Regions from separate parts of the Brevibacillus nigriterrae genome, predicted to be linked through region 1. Evidence: riboswitches for the same ligand, from Rfam matches in the RefSeq annotation. Region 1 holds a riboswitch; each other region holds the start of a gene.

What was found. A riboswitch is a leader RNA that binds a small molecule or an ion and turns the genes downstream of it on or off. The one in region 1 is predicted to bind cobalamin.
Region 2: another riboswitch for cobalamin. It lies ahead of ACPW7N_RS11245 (energy-coupling factor ABC transporter permease); the one in region 1 lies ahead of cobJ (precorrin-3B C(17)-methyltransferase).
Region 3: another riboswitch for cobalamin. It lies ahead of ACPW7N_RS06210 (prenyltransferase/squalene oxidase repeat-containing protein); the one in region 1 lies ahead of cobJ (precorrin-3B C(17)-methyltransferase).

What each region holds. Positions count from the first base shown of each region.
Region 1 is NZ_JBNCMT010000013.1:99,682-105,467, reverse strand. It holds gene ACPW7N_RS11925 (precorrin-8X methylmutase) at 1-12, opposite strand, end outside; gene cobK (precorrin-6A reductase) at 34-819, opposite strand; gene ACPW7N_RS11915 (sirohydrochlorin chelatase) at 816-1,823, opposite strand; gene cobJ (precorrin-3B C(17)-methyltransferase) at 1,845-3,470, opposite strand; cobalamin riboswitch at 3,633-3,860, opposite strand; gene cbiB (adenosylcobinamide-phosphate synthase CbiB) at 3,868-4,827, opposite strand; gene ACPW7N_RS11900 (adenosylcobinamide amidohydrolase) at 4,952-5,662, opposite strand; gene ACPW7N_RS11895 (histidine phosphatase family protein) at 5,643-5,786, opposite strand, start outside.
Region 2 is NZ_JBNCMT010000012.1:109,194-114,979, forward strand. It holds gene ACPW7N_RS11230 (MBL fold metallo-hydrolase) at 1-404, shown strand, start outside; gene ACPW7N_RS11235 (F390 synthetase-related protein) at 410-1,738, shown strand; gene ACPW7N_RS11240 (GNAT family N-acetyltransferase) at 1,719-2,861, shown strand; cobalamin riboswitch at 2,901-3,097, shown strand; gene ACPW7N_RS11245 (energy-coupling factor ABC transporter permease) at 3,274-4,014, shown strand; gene ACPW7N_RS11250 (energy-coupling factor ABC transporter substrate-binding protein) at 4,016-4,324, shown strand; gene cbiQ (cobalt ECF transporter T component CbiQ) at 4,311-5,096, shown strand; gene ACPW7N_RS11260 (energy-coupling factor ABC transporter ATP-binding protein) at 5,101-5,786, shown strand, end outside.
Region 3 is NZ_JBNCMT010000006.1:67,391-73,176, reverse strand. It holds gene ACPW7N_RS06245 (carbon-nitrogen family hydrolase) at 1-399, shown strand, start outside; gene ACPW7N_RS06240 (hypothetical protein) at 480-683, shown strand; gene ACPW7N_RS06235 (alpha/beta-type small acid-soluble spore protein) at 760-1,020, opposite strand; gene yfkAB (radical SAM/CxCxxxxC motif protein YfkAB) at 1,056-2,171, opposite strand; gene ACPW7N_RS06225 (DUF1385 domain-containing protein) at 2,253-2,891, shown strand; gene ACPW7N_RS06220 (hypothetical protein) at 2,905-3,165, shown strand; gene ACPW7N_RS06215 (hypothetical protein) at 3,340-3,669, opposite strand; cobalamin riboswitch at 3,836-4,020, shown strand; gene ACPW7N_RS06210 (prenyltransferase/squalene oxidase repeat-containing protein) at 4,198-5,523, shown strand; gene ACPW7N_RS06205 (S-layer homology domain-containing protein) at 5,537-5,786, shown strand, end outside.

The DNA of each region.
Region 1 (5,786 bases):
GCGGAAATCCATGAATGATTCCTCCTAAGGTTTTTAAAATTTTGGTTTTGGTGTGTTAACTACCTTCTCTATTTGTTGAAGCACATCAGCAAAATCACTGCACTTGGTTCCATATTCAATCGAGGGGCGGGCAATAATAATCGTTTCGATCCCCATCTCCAGGGCTGCTTCCACTTTTTCATCGAACGAACCTGCCTTGCCAGTCTCTTTGGTTATCATGCAAGTTACTTGAAACTGCTCGTATAGCGCCTTGTTTAATTCCTTTGAGAATGGCCCTTGCATAGCGATAATGTGCTTTTGCTGGATGCCTAATTCCTCGCATTTCTGCATGTTATCCACCCGAGGCAGCATTCGAATAAGCATGGTCGTGTCCGGAAGAGGCAGCAGTTTTTCGGCAAAAATATGCAGCGTCTTGCTTCCAGTTGTCAGCATAATGACACCACGTCTCTTTGCAGCCAGCTCAGCCGCTTCTCTGTAATCAGCCACGACCGTAATCTTTTCATGCCTGGCAGTCGTTGCGCTTTCTCTTTCATAGCGGATATAAGGTACTCCAGCCGCTTTGGCTGCCTCCATCGCATTTTTGGAGGCTTCTTCGGCAAAGGGATGACTGGCATCCACAATCAATTGGAAATTCTCCCACTCGATTAACTGACAAAGATCAGCAGCAGTCAAGCGCCCTACACGTACGGGGAGATGTACCTCATCCATACTTTTGGCTGCACTATCAGTAACAACTGTTGTCACCAATTGATATCCTGCTGCCTTGATTTCAAGCGCCAGTTCCCGTGCATCGCTCGTCCCGGCCAAAAAGAGTATCATCGAGCACCACCTCTGACGCCTTCCTGCTTGTGAGAGTGGTCGTGTCGGCGGTGATCATGACCATGCTCGTGATGATGATCGTGATCATGGTCGTGGTGGTGACCGTGTCCATGTCCATGGTGATCATGCCCATGCCCGTGGTGATGATCGTGATCATGGTCGTGATGATGATGGTGGTGTCCATGATGCTCCATCGCCTCGATTCGATAGACACAGGTATCGCAGTTCAGCTTGATCTCCCCATGAAACGCTTCGGCTACCCGCTCTCTGATCGTCTTTTGCAACAAATGGTGATCGCCGAAGTAGTGCCCCAGAGCGAATGTGATGTCAGGGAATCGCTCACGGGATTGTACGGTGTAGAGCTCAAGTCTCTTGATCAAAACTCCTGTGAAGAGCAGGTACGGGAGAATGACTACATGTTTGGCTCCTAACTTCAAACAACGTTCCACTCCTTCGTCAAAGGAAGGGGAGGTAACCCCCATAAAGGCAGTTTCTACAATTTTGGCTTTTCGTTGTTCCCAGAACAGACGAGACATTTTGTAAATTTCACTGTTGGCATCTGCATCACTGCTGCCTCTGCCAACGATCAGCACTGCCGTTTCTTCAGCGAGAGTTGAATCGGTTCCATCCACACGCCACTCTTCCACTGCTTCCTCAAATCGCTCAGCAAGCAATCGGACAATCTGATGATCAATTCCCACAGGTCTGGCGTAGGTGATCGAAATATGCGGGTGCTTCTCCTTGCAATGATCGATTTCTGCCGGAATGTGCAACTTGGCATGACCTGCGGCAAACAGCATCAACGGAACGACCACGATGTGGGTGGCTCCCCGCTTGATACATGTATCCAATCCTTGTTGCACAGTTGGATTTTCAAATTCCAAAAAGCAAGTCTCAATGATCGGAACTTCAATCTCTGGAGCGATTTTCTGTATGAATTGCCGTACCTCTTCGTTTCCTTCCCAATCCTTGCTGCCGTGTCCTACGAACAGTACTGCGTTCATCATTACTCCTCCTTTTTTTCTTTATTCTCCACACGCAGACTCATCTACCAACACCGTAGCGCCTTCCTGATAGATAAAGCCGTTGATTACTCCTTTGCGTTTAAAGAATTTATGGAAACGTTCATTAGGAAAAGCCTCCTGTTTGAACTTTGCTACGATTTGTTCCATGACGAAAATAATCTCACTCGGGTCAATGCCTTCTGCAACAGGAACCCCTGCATGGGCGTTGCGGCCTACTGTTTTGGCTCCCAGGAACAAGTCGAATTTGCCTGCTCGATAAACCAGCCCGATATCCTCGTTGACGGCACTGTAGCAGGTCATCCCACAACCATTTATCCCAATTCTCAATTCCTTGGGCATCTCCAAGCCGCCTAATCGCTCTTGCAAGGCTTCCGCATAAGGAATTCCCTCTGGTTTTTCTCCATTGCAGAAATCGCACGCCTTGATTTGTACGACGTCTCCGACTGGCATGACGAGCAGACCTGCTTGCTTCAATCGATTGGTTATCTCGTCAGGTTGGCTGGTTGGAATCCGCAAAATAATCTGGTGATGTGGTGTGTACTCAATCTCGCCTGTGTCTCCTGCAACCTCAGCAATGGCAACCAACTGAGCCGGGCTCAACTTTTTGCTTACCACTCCGGGGCTGACGGCGCATTCGAAGATCATTTGCTGCTGAAAGGGCGAATTTGAGGCAACCGCCACCGAAGAAGCACTTGCCGTCTCTTGTGTACCTTTGACAGCCTGCACGGCGTCCATTGCCCACTCAAATGGGGTACGTGATGTCGATACAGTCTCCACCACCGTATCTATTGGTGATACCGCATCCAACGCCCACGGTTCATTCTCTTTGCGAAGCCGCTGATGCAAAGCGAGTGGCTGCTCATCCTTGGTCAACGTATACTTGCGCTGATATCCCCGAGGCGTGATCATTTTGCCGTCATACATAAACGTTGACGAGTTCCCGACAATCACCGTCGAGAGCATCCCGATCTCGCAATCCAGCATGTGTTCCAGCGTTGTTATTTCGATTTTTTGTCGATCCCGATAGGCGCTCTTCACAAGGCCAACCGGTGTATCTGGCGATCGATATTGACTGATGATTCGCTTCGCTTCCTCGATCTGTCTTGTACGCTTCCCGCTTTTCGGGTTGTACAAGGCAATCACGAAATCAGCCGATGCAGCAGCATCAATTCGTTTGGCAATCAACTCCCACGGTGTCAAATGATCACTTAAGCTGATCGTGCAGGCATCGTGCATCGTAGGCGCTCCAAGCAGGGCAGCACACGAATTGATCGCAGAGATGCCTGGAATGACTTCAACCTTGACCCCTTCCGCTTCCCTCCAGCCTTTTTCCACCAAGACTTCATAAATGAGTCCAGCCATACCATACACGCCAGCATCTCCACTGGAAATGACAGCTACGGTATGACCCAACTCTGCCTGTCGGACCGCTTCCCGTGCGCGTGCCACTTCCTCGGTCATGCCTGTACTGAGAACTTCCTGTGTCGTCAACAAATCCTTGATCAGATCAACGTAGGTGTTGTAGCCAATAATGATGTTGCTCTCTTCGATGGCTTCTTTTGCCCGCTTCGTAATGTGATCTTCACTCCCCGGACCAAACCCGATAACCAATAATTTTCCACTCATCTTGTTACTCTCCGCCTTTCGTCCCCTGTGTCGCTACCTCTTCAAGAAAATATAAAAAGGCATTTCCAACCCACAATTGATGGTTAGAAATGCCTGAAGTCTTTTACTCTCGCAAGGTAAAAATTCCTCTCATTCTAAACACCCCCTATATCCACGTAGGTTCTGATGTTGATAAAAAAGGCAGGTCTCCTGACTAAGGGCTCTCTTCAAACACCTTCCCAGACATAAAGCTTCCAGTGGTTTCTTTCGTTTGAAGACTGCTTGCTTCACTTAGAGCAAGCACCCATCACAGTGGCGGGACCGTCCCGGATTTGCACCGGACTTCCCTTTTAAGCTGGTCATTTGCACCTACAAACAGGCAGCACCTGACAAGCACCTTTTTCTTTAAAATATTCAGTTAGATAGAGTTTCTGAACAGCATGGCACAGATAAAAAATGCAACTGCCAGAATCGAAACCAGTTTCATCAGCTCAACGGTCACACCTATATCATTTACCTGCAAGCTGCGATGAGGATCGCCCATCTGCGCTCGAAAGGAAGCGACTCCCTTGTAGTAGTTCAGGCCACCTAATTGGATTCCCAACGCACCTGCTACACCTGCCTCAGGAATTCCGCTATTTGGACTGGGATGCAGCTTGGCATCTCGCAAAATCATGCTCCAGCAAGCTCGCCAGTTTAATCTCTTGATCCCGCATGCCAGTACGAGCAACAGTCCTGTGATCCGTGCGGGCAGGTAATTCAGCAGATCATCCAATCGTGCAGATGCCCATCCGAGATACAGATAGCGATCATTTTTGTAACCCACCATGGAATCCAGCGTATTGGTTGCCCGATAGAGAAAGGCGAGCGGTGCCCCTCCGATTGCGGCAAAGAATAGCGGCGAGATGATTGCATCGACGATATTTTCAGCCACCGTTTCTACGGCACCCCGGCAAATCTCCGGCTCATCAAGCTGCTCCGTATCTCTGCCGACCACCATGGACAATGATTGTCTCGCCTTCTCCCGATCGTTGTTGACAAGGTGATGATAGATTTGCAATCCAGCCTCAGCCAATCCTTTGGTAGCAAGCGTAGTAGAGATAAGCCAAATCTCCAGCGCTGTCCCAAGCCACGGATGAATCCGGGAGACTCCTTCTAGCAACAACCAGATGACAGCACAACTGCCTCCTGCAATGACGAGTGGAAAAAGCAATCCTGCCCATCGTAGCGAACGGTCGGAATGGGCAAAGGAACGAATCCACTTTTCCAGCATGGTTATTCCATACCCGATCCAAACAACGGGATGTGGGAGCGAGCGAGGATCACCAACGATTCGATCCACGATATAAGCGGCAAGCAGAATACCAGCTTCTTTCATCTTTTCCCCCACGTTACAAGGTTATTTTCGGGCTACACAAAATAGTCATGGACTGTTTTAGTAAAAAACGTCTCGACGTTTTTTATAAATAGGGACATGCTCGCTTGCGGGCTACACAAAATAGTCATGGACTGTTTTGTGTCACAACGGCTTCATAGACGGACTTGTACACCAATCTGCCTATGGCATAGCCAATTGTGGTAGCAGTTCCGGCAAAGGCATGAAATCCTTGATCCAGCCCATGCGGTTGTGAAGCTAGCACGATGGCATCACTAGTTGTTCCTGTTGCAATTCCGCCTTTGCGGTCAACAATCTGTAAATCTTGCAGTGCGGCACATTTTGCCTCAGTTGCCGTCATGATGCCATTCACCATTGCCGCTGGTGTCAATGTGGCATCAATGAATACAAAAACATTGATAGTACCCGCTTGATAGGCTGAAAAAGTTTCTCTCTTCAGTCCGGCACGTGCACTATTCCCCGTACCTGCTGTGGCACAAGCGATCATTCGGAAATGGTCGCCTTCCTTGGCGTGGAAGGAAGCATGAGAAAGCTTGGCGGCAGTAAGCAATCCAACACTCTTTTCTACTGGATACCCTCGCCCGTCTATAAACTCTTTCATCATTTCCATTGGATCATCACAGTTGAAATCCAGTGGAACACTCCCGTTGATAAAGTGGGTGGCTTCACAGGTTCCACCTCTCCAAAGAGCACTGCTGACCGTGTTCATTGCTCTTTCACTTTGCATCACAAGATGATCTTCCTTGGAAAAAAACTGAAGTTCCGGCCAAATCACTGAACGCCAGCTTTCGTTTCCGTTACGAAATGGTTGAGTCATCTGTAGGTTCGTTCCTCCCTTCAAGTAGAGAAACGCATAACCATCCATCTCCGTTCTGCTCTACAGCCATCGCCTGACCGTGCCTCAATCCAGCTACTTGCCAGAAACGGGAGTGATCTTTCTC
Region 2 (5,786 bases), on a different contig from region 1:
TCCCCAACCTGCTGCCCACCGACTTTGCACAACGGCTTCGCTATCTGGAGGATCAACCAAAAGTGAAAAATCCGTTTGGCGATGGTTCTTTTGAAACAGGTTACGATTTGTTTGGAGACGGTAAAATCGTAGGAATCGAGCTGTCAGGCCATGCCAAGGGGCAATTCGGCATTACGTTTGAGACAAAGGAACAGGGGCGTTACTTTCTCATCGCCGATGCCTGTTGGCTTAGTGAAACGTATCGATCGCTTCGCTTCCCGGCAGCCGTCGCTTCCCTCATCATGGATGACTCCAAAGAGTTTAAAGAGAATGTCTATCGAATTCACCAGTTGCATACCAATCGTCCTGAGCTTAAGATCATCCCCACCCATTGCGACGAGCTATTTTCTGAAGAACAGGTGTGAGACCCATGTTAAAACGAGCATTTCTCTTCCTCTATTGTCTATGGCGTGCTCGACATCCAAAGAAATTCAACTCACGTGAAGAGCTGGAGCGTTGGCAGCACGAGATGATAGTGAAACACTTGCAGATCATCTTGCCGAAGTCCTGGTACTATCGCTCGCTCTATACGGGTCTGCCGTTTGATGAGTGGAGTCGCTTCCCGATCATTCAAAAACAGGAGATGATGAGCAACTTCGATGACCTCAATACACTTGGGATACATAAAGAAGAGGCTTTTGCCATTGCCTTGGAAGCAGAACGGTCAAGAAATTTTGATCCAAAAGTAAACGGAGCCACGATTGGGCTGTCCTCCGGCACGTCAGGCAATCGGGGGCTGTTTCTCGTAACAGACGAAGAAACGGCTTCCTGGGCGGGATATATTCTGGGGAAAGTCATGCCAGGCTCCTTGTTTGAGCATCACAAGGTTGCCTTCTTTCTTCGGGCAAACAGCAATCTGTATACGACGGTTAGCAAAGGCAGGATTCAGTTTTGTTTCTTTGACTTACAAAAGGACATCTCGGAAAACATGAAGCAGTTAGCAGACTTTGACCCGACGATTCTCGTCGCTCCACCTTCCATGCTGCGCTACATCGCAACAAAACAGGAACGAGGACAGTTGAAGCTTCATCCGCAAAAAATCCTGTCGGTGGCAGAGGTGCTGGATCCGCTTGACGAAGCGCACATCCGAAGAACATTCAATCAGGTCATCCATCAGGTGTATCAGTGTACAGAAGGCTTTTTGGCTACTACCTGTGCATACGGAACACTGCATGTAAACGAAGATTTGGTTGTCATTCAAAAAGACTATCTCGATGAATCCAAAAGCAGATTCTCACCGATTATTACCGATTTTTCTCGCAAAGCCCAACCGATCATCCGTTATCGGTTGAACGACATTCTGGTTGAAAAGAAATCTGCTTGTCCATGCGGTTCCCTTTTTACGGCGATAGAAGCCATTGAGGGCAGGTGTGATGACCTGTTTTACTTGCCTTCCAGCAAGGTGAGAGAGAGACTCATCCCCGTCTTCCCTGATTTTATCCGAAGAGCTGTGATTGCCTCATCTTCATTGCTTGAACAATACATCGTAGTTCAGGACTCCCCACTGGAGATGACGATCTACCTGGATGCACCAGAACAGGTGGAAAGCCTCGTGAGAGCATCGATAGAATCTATGTGCACAGAACTGGGAACGGCAATCCCGACCATTCGCTTCAATCCATATAACCATGTTCCAACAGATAAAAAGCTACGCCGGGTGGAAAGAAGGTTTCCAATCAATGACGATCAGGTGGTATGATCAAAAGAATTTGCATGAGTGCGAATGGGGAGAAAGCGAGAACCAGCAGTACGCTCGAAAATTCCTGACTCCGTTCATCGAGAATGGAACAGCGAAATACATTGCCAATGTAAACACTAGGGTTGGTATCCTAACAGTCGATGAGTTGGTTCTGCCAGTCACGGTAAATGATGCTGAATATGGAAACTCGTATGTCGTTTCACCTTTTGATCAGTACATTACCTATACCAAAGAGGAATTGTATCTAATCAAAAATCCGCTGCTGGAATCAATACTAGGCGGCTTTCTGTCGGGTTTTGGCTCGTTGCTTCGCTTGCTTTCAATCAACAAGGTCGTCATCGTCAACAACTGGATGGTCTCAACAAATCTCTACCCGTACATCAAGCGGGAGCAGCTGGCGCAAATCAAAGCGTTTCTCTTAAAAAAGTTCCCCGACCATGCCATCATCTTTCGCTCTGTCGAGGACTACCGGAATCAATCGCTGTTTGAGTCTCTCACTCAGATGGGCTTTCACATGCTGATAAGTCGCCAAATCTTTCTAATGGACACTTCTCAAAGGATCAATTCAAGGGCACGCTACAACTTGGGAAAAGACGAAAAGATACTGGCGCATACCCCCTACCAAGTCGTTGAACACGGTGAAATTCTGGCAGACGATATGCAAAGAATTCTCGATAATTACAATGCGTTGTATCTGGAGAAGTACTCGCCCAACAACCCGCAGTTTACCGATGAATTCTTTCATCTGGCTCACAAAGAGCGATTGCTCCAGATGAAGCTATTAAAAAAGGATGGCCATGTAGATGCCATCCTCGGATATTTCCATCGTGACGGGGTAATGACTACCCCTTTGTTTGGTTATGATACACGCCTCCCTAAAGAGTGGGGGCTGTATCGAATGATCTCCCTGCTTTTGCTGTACGATGCAAGGAAATACGGCTATCTTTTGCATGCAAGCTCGGGCGCAGCCGAGTTTAAAAAGTCCCGGGGCGCACTCGAGAGCTTTGAGTATAATGCCGTTTATCTCAATCATCTGCCCTGGGTTCGAAAGCTCCCGTGGCGCTTGTTGAAATCTCTGCTTGAAAAAGTGGCGAAGCCGCTGGTGCAGAAGTATTCGAGATAGTATTTTTACCAACAATGTAGTAGAATTGATGAAAACAACCAAATATTGTTGCTTTATGGTGCTGTTTGATTGACATCTCGATCAAACGGCTTAATAGGGAAGTTCGGTACAAATCCGACACGGACCCGCCACTGTGATGCTGACATCTGTTTCTAATGCCACTGGTTCCAAGACTGGGAAGGCGAAACAGATGGTTGAAGCTAAGTCAGGAGACCTGCCATAGAGAACAAACACTGCAAAACCTACGGGAGTTAGGGAGGTGTTTACGATGATGGCGAGAATGAATAACAGGGCAAGCCCCGAAACCATCAAGCGATATATCATGTCGTAGTAACGCACTTCTTTTCCAAATGGAAAGAAGTGCTTTTTTATTTTTGTTAGTCGTACATTTAGTAAAGTGGGAGTGATACTGATGAAACAGTTGAAAATGAGCGTCTTTTTCTTGTTTATGTTCCTATGTATTCCAGAGCAAGCATACGCAATGCACATCATGGAAGGTTTCCTGCCCGTCCGATGGTCATTATTCTGGTGGGCTGTGACCATTCCTTTTTTACTCGTGGGCCTGTACTCCATTCAGAAGAAAGTAAAGCAACATCCTGAAATCAAAATGATGCTGGGCCTATCCGGTGCATTTGCCTTTGTATTATCCGCCTTAAAGATTCCTTCTGTGACCGGCAGTTGCTCGCATCCTACCGGAGTTGGGCTTGGCACCGTTTTGTTTGGCCCGACAGCAATGAGCGTCGTCGGATTTATCGTTCTCCTGTTTCAATCGTTACTGTTAGCTCATGGTGGTTTAACGACGTTAGGTGCCAATGCCTTTTCCATGGCGGTCGTCGGTCCCTTCCTTGCCTATTTTGTCTATAAAGCTTCTACAAAGGCGGGTTTATCATTTTCCGTGGCTGTATTTTTGGCAGCTACGTTAGGGGATCTCGGTACCTATCTCATGACATCGATCCAGCTTGCGTTGTCCTTTCCTTCTGAGGTCGGTGGCGTATTCGCTTCCTTTGCCAAGTTTTCAGGTATTTTTGCTCTGACCCAAATTCCGTTGGCGATTAGTGAAGGACTATTGACCGTCATCGTGATGAACATCCTGACCAAATATAATTTCAGAGAATTAAAGATGCTGCAAATCTTGACCAAGGAGGCACGCTAACATGAAAAAGAACACGTTGCTACTGCTTGTAGTGGTTTTCCTCGCCGTCGTTCCGCTTTTTATCCAGCAAGGGGCAGAGTTTAGCGGAGCCGATGGTCAGGCCGAAGCTGCCATCCAGGAAATCTCTCCTGACTATGAGCCTTGGTTTACCAGCGTTTGGGAACCTCCTAGTGCCGAAATTGAGAGCTTACTTTTTGCTCTGCAGGCAGCGATTGGGGCAGGTTTCATTGGTTATTATATCGGTTTCATGAGGGGAAAGAGCAAGCGAGACGAGCAGCAGGAAGAAAAGGTGTATCATGCTGCTGATTGATAAGTATGCTTATTTCAATCGGTTACGACATGTTCACCCAGTCGAAAAGGCGACCCTTTCGCTTGGTCTGCTTCTCTTTTCACTGATTGCGAAGGACCCCTTGGTTTCACTCATCACGTTTCTTGTAATGAGTACTTTTGTTGTCTGGGCAGCACGTATTCCCTCTTCCTATTATGGAAAACTTCTGTTGGCACCTGTATTTTTCTTGCTTTCAGGTGTGATTACCCTGCTTTTTTCAGTCACCGATGGACAGGCAGCGATCGTTCACCCGATTTGGAATGTGCATGTGTGGAATTGGCAGATTTTTATTAGCAAGTCGAGTATGGAGCAGGTTGTGAACCTAATCTTTCGTGTACTGGGGGGTATCAGTTGTCTGTACTTTCTCATCCTGACCACACCGATTACCGTCATGCTGGGGCTTCTGCGCAAACTGAGACTGCCCCCCCTGCTGCTTGACCTGATCGCATTAACCTATCGCTTTATCTTTGTTTTCCTGGAGACAGCAGCCATGATCCATCAGGCACAGACGTCCCGCTTGGGTTACATCACCATTCGACAAAGCCTCAAGTCACTTGGTCAGCTTGTCGCCACCTTGTTTTTGAAATCATTCCATCGATCCAGTCAGCTATCCATTGCGATGGACTCCCGCTGCTACGAGAATGATATTGTACTGGTAGAACAAACGTATCCTGTCTCTTTTTTGAACTGGTTTTTAATCGCAGGGATATTCACTGCCATGCTTACGGTATATTGGCAATTTGGAGGATATTGAAAAAATGAAGCCGCTTCTTTTTGACATCGAGCAAATAACCCATACTTATATCGATAACACATTGGCTCTGAAAAACATTACACTTAGCATCCAGCAAGGGAAAAAAATCGCACTCTTGGGCAACAATGGCGCAGGCAAATCGACGCTGTTTTTGCACTTGAATGGCATCCTCCGACCAACAAGCGGAACGATCCGTTTTCTGGGAAAAGACATTACGTATAGCCGGGATTCGCTTCGCTCGTTGCGCAAACAGGTAGGCATTGTTTTTCAGGACCCGGATGCCCAGTTGTTTTCAGCCAGTGTGCTGGAGGACATTTCCTTTGGCCCGCAAAACTTAGGGCTATCCAGGGAAGACGTTCTGCGAAAAGTCGAATGGGCAATGGAACTGACAGAAACAACGCCTTTAAAAGATAAACCCACTCATTTTTTAAGCATCGGTCAAAAAAAGCGTGTAGCGATTGCAGGAGTCCTTGCGATGGAACCGGAAGTCATCATTCTCGATGAGCCGACTGCTGGGCTGGATTCCTATTTTTCAAGGCAGATCATGCAAGTGCTCGATCATATCCACCAACAAAACAAGACCATTATCCTGTCAACCCATGACGTCAATCTTGCCTATCAGTGGGCCGATGAGATCATTGTCATGCACGATGGTGAAATTTTGGGTCAGGGTGAGCCTGCGCAGGTGTT
Region 3 (5,786 bases), on a different contig from region 1:
GGCATCTATAGCATCGATGATCAAATGGTTGGCTCCGTCATTTGTTATGACATTCGTTTCCCGGAGTGGATTCGTACATATGCTTTGAAAGGCTGCAAGGTGTTGTTCGTCCCTGCGCAGTGGCCGAAACCGAGATTGAATCACTGGCGCCAACTCCTGATTGCACGTGCGATCGAAAACCAGATGTATGTGGTTGCCTGCAATCGGGTAGGTGAGGAAGGCAAAAGTCAGTTCTTCGGGCATTCGATGGTCATTGACCCGTGGGGTGAAGTGATTGCTGAGGGAGCAGAAGAAGAAACTATTCTTTATGCAGAAATTGATTTTGATCTGGTAGATGAAGTAAGGGGGCGTATACCGATATTTAACGATCGCCGAGCCCAATTGTATGAGCTTTCCTAAGGGACATCTATCCATGTTGCCCTCTTTGGCATAGGGTGTGTAGAAGAAGGGTAACGGGGAGGTGAAAATGCGTGTTAGGGATGAACGGAAAAATCCGCTACCATTTTGATGGGATCAGAGGAAAAGTTGGTCAGATGCGCGAACTTGCAGAAACGCTCGATCAGATGTTCGACTCATTTCATAAGGTGAATAAATTGAGTAAATCCATGTTTAGTGCATTCAATCAACCAAGAGATCAAGAACATCATCAACAGCAACGTAGTTCAAGAAGAGGGTTTGATTAAACTTTTGAGATAAAATGAAAAACCCGAGGACACAATTATCCTCGGGTTGTTACGTTTGGCTTCCTAGGCATCATGATCACTGCTTTTGCTGTTTGGCTGCAAGCTGTTCTTGCGCTGAGCGGATCATTTCCTTTACCATGCTTCCCCCCAGCTTGCCACCGATTCGCCCTGCATCATGAGAAGTAAGATTCCCGTTATAGCCTGGCTCAAGAGGGATATGAAGCTCAGAAGCTGCTTCGAATTTTGCTTGGTTTGGGTCTGACACCTGCTGCACACGAGCTTTCAACTGATCGAGTCCATTCCTTGCTTCGGGTACCAGCGGTTTGCGTCGGCTCATGAAGCCACCTCCCTCACTAGTGTACCCAATTCCAGCTAGACGAGTGCTTTTCGTGTCTTAAAGTTGATCTCAGGATAGTACGAATTGACGACTAACACATTTGGCCCCGCACAGGCTGCGGTAGGACAATAGCAGTTTAGTGTATTGTATAAATCACATTCTTGCCATTTGGTTAAGAGATCGTTCATATTGTTAACTTTCACATTTCCGAGTGGTGCAACGTCACCGAAGTCGGTCACAATCACATCCCCTGTAAACACATTGATATTCAGGCGGGTACGACCGTCAGGATCATTACGCAAGGATACATTCTTGGCCTGACGGAGTCGCTTCAGAAGCTCCTGATCATCTTGGCGTTCACTGCATGCATAGAATGGCAGTGTGCCGAACAGCATCCACATGTCTTCATCACGAACATCCAACATATGATGGATAGACGAACGCAATTGATCCAGTGATAATAATTCCATATCCCTTGCGAAATCGCTCGCGTACATCGGATGAACCTCATGTCGTTTACAGCCCAGTTCACGGACGAGCTCATGAATTTCTTTCAAGTGTGGCAATGTACGAATGTTGATCATTGTTTCTGCGGAGACAAATACGCCTGCTTCAGCCAGCTTTCGCGTATTTTCCAGCATATTTTGGAAAAGGATTTCAGCCTGTCCAAGCGAAACTGCGTGTGGTGTTTTTGCGTACACTATTGATAAGAACTCTTCGGCTGTCTTCCAGTTCATCGAGATGTGCATAACATCTATGTAAGGCAAAATAGTCTCATATCGGCTGTACGGCATGGTCATGTTGGAGTTGATCTGCGAACGAAGTCCCCGTTTGGCAGCATATTGCAAGAGGGGGAGAATGGTTTCATTCACGTTTCGTTCACTAAACATCGGTTCCCCGCCTGTTATACTGATGGTATGCAGATCTTCTGCTTCGTCAAGCCGATGTAAGAGTAGCTCAATTGGTAATTGTTCATCATCTTTGGCACTGAGCGTTTCACCAACGGCACAGTGTTCACAGCGTAAATTACACATATTCGTTACGGTAAACTCAACACTTGTCAATTTATAGTGAGGAGGCTTTGCCTGATATAACGGATCCCATGGGTCATACGCCGGGGTTAGTGGTTTGGATGGTGCATAACGAGTCAATTGAAAAACCTCCCTATTACAGACAATCATAAAATACTTTACCATTATATCGGGGAAAACGGAGAAGGAGAATATGAAATTATGATTACAGGAATCTCTTTTGGCCGTGGCGTTCTTTTTCATAATCGAAAAGTCCTGGCTTGTGCCGAAGTGAGGGGTGGGGTAATCCATAGCTGGGCAGAGCCCATTACCTTTCGTACCTTGTTCAAAATGTGGTGGAGAATCATCTTTGCCATCCCGTGGTACTATCAGTTATTTCATATTTGTCTCGTGCTTTCCATCTTGTTTTTTAACATAGACCCTCTGTGGCTGATCATTTATGGGGTAGGCTATCATTTTGTTTTTCCGAAGCAACTGAAGCAGTTCCACGGTGCGGAGCATAAAGTTTTTAGTTATCAGGGAGAAAAGAAGCTGGAACACTGGAACGAAATCCGTCAAGCGTCTATTGTGAACAGCGGATGTTCGACCAATTATGTTACTTATTTCTTTGTTTTCTTCCTGCCGGTTTGTTGGTTCTTGCCGCTGTGGGAGAGTGTACTGATTGGTGCGGGGGGAATGGTCGCCGGATTGATCGGGGAAAGATATATTCGTTCCTATTTGAAGCCGTTTTTCGTGATATCCGGTTTTCTTCAGAAATATGTAACCACAAAAGAACCAGAACGCATCCATCTGGAGACGGCTATTCGTTCGTACCGCCTGTTTCAACATATTCAAAAGTAAGGGATCGATTGATATGGGTACGAATAAGTTAATCTATGTCATGATCGGGTTGGTTGGATTAGCTTTGATCTTTCAGATATTTGGTCTCATGATCGAATACGTGTCAGATCATCAACGAGGAGCTATCCTGAGCAAATTTTCGACGATTTCGTTAGGTCTGTTCGTCTTGTTGCAAGGGGTTTGGCTCTACGCTGAAAAGAGGGACTGGATTTCATCTGTATTTTTTGTCCTATGTGCAGTTGGTTTTGTTTCCATCATCGTTCAAATGGTGTAAAAAAAGAACACCGACGGTTCCAAAAGGGGCCATCGGTGTTCTTTTTTCTGTGAAAAACGTCTCGACGTTTTTACCGAAGTAAATGCCAGATGTTACGCTGAGGCACCTTGTCATAAAAGTGGATGTGACCGCTTGCGGGCAACAAAACGGTCATGACCGTTTTTGTGCAAGCGATTATTTATCTTTGCCAATTGCAAAGAATGGGTTCACGGATGCAAACGTAGTATAGGAAGATTTCACAAGTTCTTGCACATTTTTTTGGAAGGTTGTTTGGAGTTCACGAGTTTCTTTTACGAAAGCTTCCAATTTTTCGATGTTTGCTTTGCGTGCTTCCTCTGACTGGTTCAGCAAGTCTTTTGCCTGTGATTGCGCTTGTTCTTGCAAAAAGCTAACGAATGCTGCAGTAGTCAATGCTGTATTAAAGATGGTTTCGTTGGCGGCTTGGAACACTTGAAAAGTTGCTTGCAACAATTGCTCCTGATTTTCAACTGTGTTTTGGCTCATTACCGATACCTCCTAGGTTATTCTGCCATTCATGTGAAAACGGCAGATAGTATAATATTGCTCTTATGTGTAATTTACACCTATGTGATATGCTCTGTCAATGCTTGAATTCAACATATTTTTCTTGTACTCCCTCTTACTGGTGTGATAGCATTTGAATGGACAATTGAATCAGTGTTGTTTTGGTGACGTTTTTTACGTTGAAAAGGGAAAGTGGTGCAATTCCACTACAGCCCCCGCTACTGTAATCACTGACACTCTTATTATTTGATGCCACTGGGAAACCTGGGAAGGCTGGATGAGGGTGAATGAAGTGTAAGTCAGGAGACCTGCCAGAACGAGGTACTGCCTTTTTCGGTGTGGAAAAAAGGGGTAAAAATCGTGTCAAGTGATGCAAGATCAAGCAGCTTTAGAAAGCTTTGCTCTCACGATAACAATCCCCCTGACCTCTGGTTTGGGGGTTTTTCTTGTGAAGAAGCAATGTACAAAACATTCAGTTAGATGGAAATGAGAAAGGGGAAAAGACTTATGCAAGCAGTTATCCGCTCTTTTACACATCGTTTCAGTTGGCTACTCATTCTTAGTCTGGTGCTTACTTCTGTTTTCCAAATGCAAACCGTTCAGGCAACATCTGACCTCGAAAACGGAGTAAACAGTTCTTTGAAGAAAACGGTGAAATATTATTACAAGAGTAACCGAAAATATGATTTCAACACGTTTGACTGGGAACTCATCGGCCTCAGTGCAGCGGGAGAGAAGCTGGCTACACGCAAATGGCAAGATAAAGCAGGCAAAACAGCGATTGATACTTGGGCAGGCAAAGCGAAAGACATCAAAGACGCTGGTTCATTGGCGAAGTTGTCAATCGGGTTGATCCATAACGGATACGATCCAACGAACTTTAATGGAATCAATCTGTTGGAGCGCATCGCTGATTCTCAAGAGAAAAATGGAAAAATGGGCGATGATACATACACCGTTTTCAACCACGTTTTGTCCATACTTGCCTTGGAAATGTACGAATACCCATATGACCGCAAGAAAGCAACTCAGTTCTTGTTGGAACGTTATGACGATTTCAATTTGATTGACGAAGATGCATTCACTCTAAATGCTCTTTCCTTACTGGAAGATCAAGACGGAGTGGAGGAAGCGAAAAAAGCGATTCTTGAAAAGCTGGAAAAAGAACAACAAGATGACGGGTCCTTCATTTCCTACGGCAGCGCAAGTCTCGATTCTACTATTCAGGTACTCATTGGGTTAACGACAATCGGTGAAGATGTGTTCGCAGAACCTTGGAATAAAAGTGTAGAGTTCCTGCTTGCTAACCAAATGGCTGACGGTGGATTCCAGGCGCTATGGCAGCCAGGCTCATCGAATGCATTCACAACAGAAAACGCTCTGATTGCCTTAGCAACCGTTCGTGAAGGAAACTCTCTCTTCCAGGTATTGACGGATAAAGAAAAAGCAGCACTCAAGGTCTATGTGCCCGTTGTCGATTTGTCCAAACAAGTGAAAGTATACGACGGATTGGATAACTTCCTTTCAGGTAAAGAAGTGAAACAAGCAGGCAACACATTCTCCATAAACGGAAAACAGTTGCTCATGCGTGTCAATGTTGAAGGAATTGCCAAAGAAGAGAAGCCAGTTGCCGTTATGGTCAAAGTGATGAAGGGTGCTGACGTTGTCGATGTAGCAATGGTGGAATCAAACTCATCAGCAGCACAGAACCTGACTGCCGGATTTACACTTGCGAGCGGAACCTACACCGTAGAAATCAACTACTGGTACGGATTAGCTGACAAACCTGAGGTAGCCAAGGAGAGCATTACCTTCGTTGCATCAGTGAAATAGGAGCTGACTTTCGATGAGACAAAAATGGCTTATTTGGCTGACATCTGCCGTTCTCCTGCTCACAAGTTGGATTTCTTCATCAGGATCAGGTATGGCGGAGGAAGCTACTGCCGCCATACAGGCCAAACAAGTCGAAAACAAATTGCAGGTGAACGGGAATACCAGTCCGACCGATCCGACCTGGGTACCACTGCTCGTCAAGGACGCACAAGGACAGCTTTTGTACTTTCAGGATGTGGGCGGCGGGGGCAAAGAATTTCAGC